Regions from separate parts of the Embleya sp. NPDC050493 genome, predicted to be linked through region 2. Evidence: riboswitches for the same ligand, from Rfam matches in the RefSeq annotation. Region 2 holds a riboswitch; the other holds the start of a gene.
The links. A riboswitch is a leader RNA that binds a small molecule or an ion and turns the genes downstream of it on or off. The one in region 2 is predicted to bind thiamine pyrophosphate.

Region 1 (2,195 bases), on a different contig from region 2:
CTTGCCGTCCTCGCCCGCGCCCCGGAAGACCAGTTCGTCGCTCGCGCCGTGCCGGCCGACGTACTGGACCATGCGGCCGAACTGGTCGGACCAGAAGTAGGGGACCGGGTCGTACACCTGGTCGCCGCCGAGCAGGTTGGTCACCAGCACGCGCGGCGCCTGGAGCGCGTTGTCCCAGTGTTCGACGTTCATCCGGATGTCGTACCGGGCGGAGGGGAAGTCCACGCAGTCGCCGACGGCGTACACCCCGGGCATCGAGGTGGCCAGGTGGTCGTCCACCTCGACGAAGCCGCGCTCGTTGCGGACCACGCCGGAGTCGGCCAGCCACTCGGTGGCCGGGCGCACCCCGATGCCGACCACGATCGCGTCGGCGCGCAGTCGGCGGCCGTCGGTCAGGTGCACCGCGCCCGCCTCCAGGCGGTCCACCCTCGCGTCCAGCAGCAGTTCCACGCCCGCCTCGGCGTACCACCGCACGATCCGCTCGCCGATGGCGTCCGGGAAGGGCCCGGCGAGGGGGGTGTGCAGGGCCTCGACCACGGTGGTCGGGCAACCGGCGGCGGCCGCGGCGGTGGCCACCTCGGCGCCGATCCAGCCCGCGCCGACGATCACCACGTGGGCGCCGGGCACGAGTGCGGCGCGCAGTGCGCGGGCGTCGTCGATGGTGCGCAGCACGTGCACGCCGGGGACCTCGGCCGCGCCCGGCAGGTTCAGCACCCGCGAGCCGGTCGCGATCACCAGGCGGTCGAAGGCGATCGGCCCGGCGTCGGTGTCGACCGCGCCCGGGCGCAGTCCGGTCGCGGTCCGGCCGAACAGCACGTCGGTCTCCAGCGCGGCCCAGTCCGCCTCGAAGGACGTGTCGTCGGTCTTGCCGCCGAGCACCTCCTTCGACAGCGGCGGGCGGTCGTACGGCGCGTGCGCCTCGGCCCCGAGCAGGGTGACGCGACCGGTGTACCCCTGGTCCCGCAGCGCCACCACGGTTTGCAGGCCGGCCATGCCGGCACCCACGACGAGCACGTTGTCCATGCAGGGCACCCTATGACGCGGGCCGGCACCGCCGACGAGCAGGGTCTTGACTCAGTCAAGGACATCGTCGGGGCACACTCGGGCACTCCCGGGCGCCCGAAACCGGTGTCGTAGTGTGGAGAGGTCACGGGAGCCCGGTGAGACCGGGCTGAGAGGGGGGCTGCGAGCCCCCGACCGTCCGAACCTGATCCGGGTCATACCGGCGAAGGGAGTTCCCCTCACCATGTCGAGCCCCACCATGTCCGAGCACCCCACCGACGTCGTCGTGGTCGGCGCGGGCGTCGTCGGACTGTCCGTCGCGTGGCGTGCGCGCACCCGGTACGGCCTCGCCGTCACCGTCGTCGACCCGGCCCCGGGCAGGGGTGCCTCGCACGCCGCGGCCGGCATGCTCACCCCCGTCTCCGAACTCCAGTACGGCGAGGAGAGCCTGCTCCGGCTGAGCATCGAATCGGCCCGGCGCTACCCCGAGTTCGCCGCCGAACTGGCCGAGGCCGCGGACCTGCCCTCGGGCTACCGCGCCTGCGGCACGATCGCGGTCGCCCTGGACGCGGACGACCGGGCCGTGCTCAAGGACCTGCACGCCTATCAGCAGCGGCTGGGCCTGCAGTCGTCCTGGCTGACCAGCCGCGAGTGCCGTCGGCTCGAACCGATGTTGTCCCCGGCGATCACCGGCGGCCTGCACGTCGAGGACGACCACCAGATCGACAACCGCCGACTGGTCGCGGCGCTGCTCGCGGCCTGCGCGCGGGCCGGCGTCGTCTTCGTGCGCGAAAGCGTCGAACGCGTCCTGGTCGCCGCCGAGCGCGCGTACGGCGTGCGAACGGCCGGCGGACGCGACCTGATCGCCGATCAGGTGTTGCTCGCGGCGGGCTGCCGCTCGGCGCTGATCCCGGGCCTGCCGCCCGAGGTGGTCCCGCCGGTGCGGCCGGTCAAGGGTGAGATCCTGCGGCTGAAGGTGCCGCCGGCGCTGCTGCCACTGCTGTCCCGCAACGTCCGGGGCGTGGTCAAGGGCGGCAGCATGTACCTGGTCCCGCGGGCGGACGGCGAACTGGTGATCGGTGCGACCGAGCACGAACTCGGCCACGACACCGAGGTGACCGCGGGCGGCGTGTACGAACTCCTGCGCGACGCCCACGAACTCGTCCCCGGCATCACAGAACTGCCCCTGGTGG
Region 2 (2,195 bases):
CGGCGCAGGTGCCGCACCGCTTCCATCGGATCACCGAGCCGCTGCGGGTCCTGGTGTTCTTCTCGCCGCCGGAGGGCTGAGCGGCAGGACCGGCCGCACCGAGGCGGGCGCGCGTGGGGCCGGGCGCGGGCCGCGTGGGCTGGGCGGTGGGCGGTCCGGACCCGTGTACGACAATCGGACCTTGGGATCCAGCGATCGGGTCTCGGGATCCGACGATCGGGAGTACATCTGATGGCGCTGCGCGACGAACTCTGGGCTGCGATCGAGGACGTCTACGCGGCGATCCTGGACCACCCGTTCATCCACGGGCTGACCGACGGCACGTTGCCGCGCGAGGCATTCCGGCACTACGTCGTGCAGGACTCGCACTACCTGCGCGACTACGCCAAGGCGCTCGCGGTGTGCGCGGCCAAGGCGCCGGACGAGGCGACGACCGTGCAGTTCGCGGGTGACGCGGCCGGTGCGATCGCCGCCGAGCGTTCGCTGCACGAGGGCTTCATGGTCGACTTCGGCAGCTCGGTGGCCGACGCCACCGCGACCGAACCGGTGCTGCCGAGCACCCGGGCGTACGTCAGCTACCTGCTTGCCACGGTGCACAACGGCTCGTTCGCCGAAGGGGTGGCGGCGGTGCTGCCCTGCTACTGGATCTACGCCCGAGTGGGCGACGCACTGCTGGCCAAGGGCTCGCCCGACGAGCTGTACGGACGCTGGATCGCCACCTACGGCGCCGAGGAGTTCCAGGCGACGGTGCGCGCGGTGCTCGATCTGGTGGACCGGATCGGCGAGGACCTCTCGGCGAGCGAACGGGCGCGGATGATCGAGCACTTCACCACCACGGCACGCTACGAGTGGATGTTCTGGGACGCCGCGTGGCGCGGCGAGCGCTGGCCGGTCTGACGGGTCCGGGCGACCGGGATCGTTCCCGGGCGGACCGGAACCGGTGCGCCCGGGTACGACGTGTCCTCCCGGGGAATGTGCTCCCCGGGCGTGCACGTCTCGCGGGAGTTCGCGTGACTGGGGGTTGGACGATGGAGACATGGCCGCGGTGGGCGCGTATCGGCGTACCGGTGCTCGTGCTGGTGTTGCTGTGCTGGTTGCTGATCTGGCTGTTCTCGGCCTTCCTGATGCTCATCGTCAAAGGCGTCGTCGGGCTGTGCGTCACGGTCGGCATGGTCGTGCTCGCGCGCACCGCGGTGGTCGGCCGGGGGCCGCGCGACCCGCTCGGCTGAATCCGGCGCTGGTCGTGCGGGCGGTGGTGTGCCAGGGTGGGGGCGCACCACACGGAGATACACGGGAGCTCGGGGCACCGGGCTGAGAGGGCGCTGAGGCCGCGCCGACCGCAGAACCTGACCGGGTAATGCCGGCGTAGGGAGCCTTCCATGACCTCGCACGACACCTCGCTGCCCGCTGCCCCGTCGGCCGATCCGGCCGCCGCGCGGACGGTCACCAGCGGACCGATTTCCCCCGCCCACCACCGCGGCTACGTCGCCGGATCGCGCGAGGACCTGCGCGTTCCGGTCCGCACGGTGCATCTGACCAACGGCGAGACGGTTCGCCTGTACGACACCTCGGGCCCGTACACCGACCCCGCCTTCGAGGTGGACGTGCGGCGCGGCCTGCCCGCGCTGCGCGAGGCCTGGATCGAGGAGCGCGGCGACACCGCCCGCTACGACGGCCGGATCGGCGCACTGACGCCGGCCGGGTTCGCGGTGCCCGGGGCGGGGGCCCGACCCAGGCGGGCGTCCGGATCCGAGGCGGTGACCCAACTCGCCTACGCGCGACGCGGGCTGGTCACCCCGGAGATGGAGTTCGTGGCGATCCGCGAGGGCTTGACGCCCGAGCTGGTGCGGGACGAGATCGCCGCCGGTCGGGCGGTGTTGCCCGCGAACATCAACCACCCCGAGATCGAGCCGATGGTGATCGGCAAGAACTTCCTGGTCAAGGTCAACGCGAACATCGGCAACTCGGCCGTGTCCTCCTCGATCGAGGAGGAGACCGACAAGCTGGTGTGGGCGATCCGCTGGGGCGCGGACACCGTGATGGACCTGTCCACCGGCAAGGACATCCACACCACCCGCGAGTGGATCGTGCGCAATTCGCCGGTCCCGATCGGCACGGTGCCGCTCTACCAGGCACTGGAGAAGGTGAACGGCAAGCCCGAGGAACTCACCTGGGAGCTGTACCGGGACACCGTG

Region 1: linked by a shared signal. The riboswitch ahead of thiO (glycine oxidase ThiO) and the one ahead of thiC (phosphomethylpyrimidine synthase ThiC) in region 2 are both predicted to bind thiamine pyrophosphate.

Annotation. Positions count from the first base shown of each region.
Region 1 covers NZ_JBITHP010000002.1:617,991-620,185, reverse strand. The annotation lists gene ACIBM5_RS05990 (NAD(P)/FAD-dependent oxidoreductase) at 1-1,023, opposite strand, end outside; TPP riboswitch at 1,140-1,251, shown strand; gene thiO (glycine oxidase ThiO) at 1,262-2,195, shown strand, end outside.
Region 2 covers NZ_JBITHP010000009.1:80,340-82,534, reverse strand. The annotation lists gene ACIBM5_RS19410 (cupin domain-containing protein) at 1-80, shown strand, start outside; gene tenA (thiaminase II) at 232-897, shown strand; gene ACIBM5_RS19400 (hypothetical protein) at 1,029-1,229, shown strand; TPP riboswitch at 1,281-1,389, shown strand; gene thiC (phosphomethylpyrimidine synthase ThiC) at 1,380-2,195, shown strand, end outside.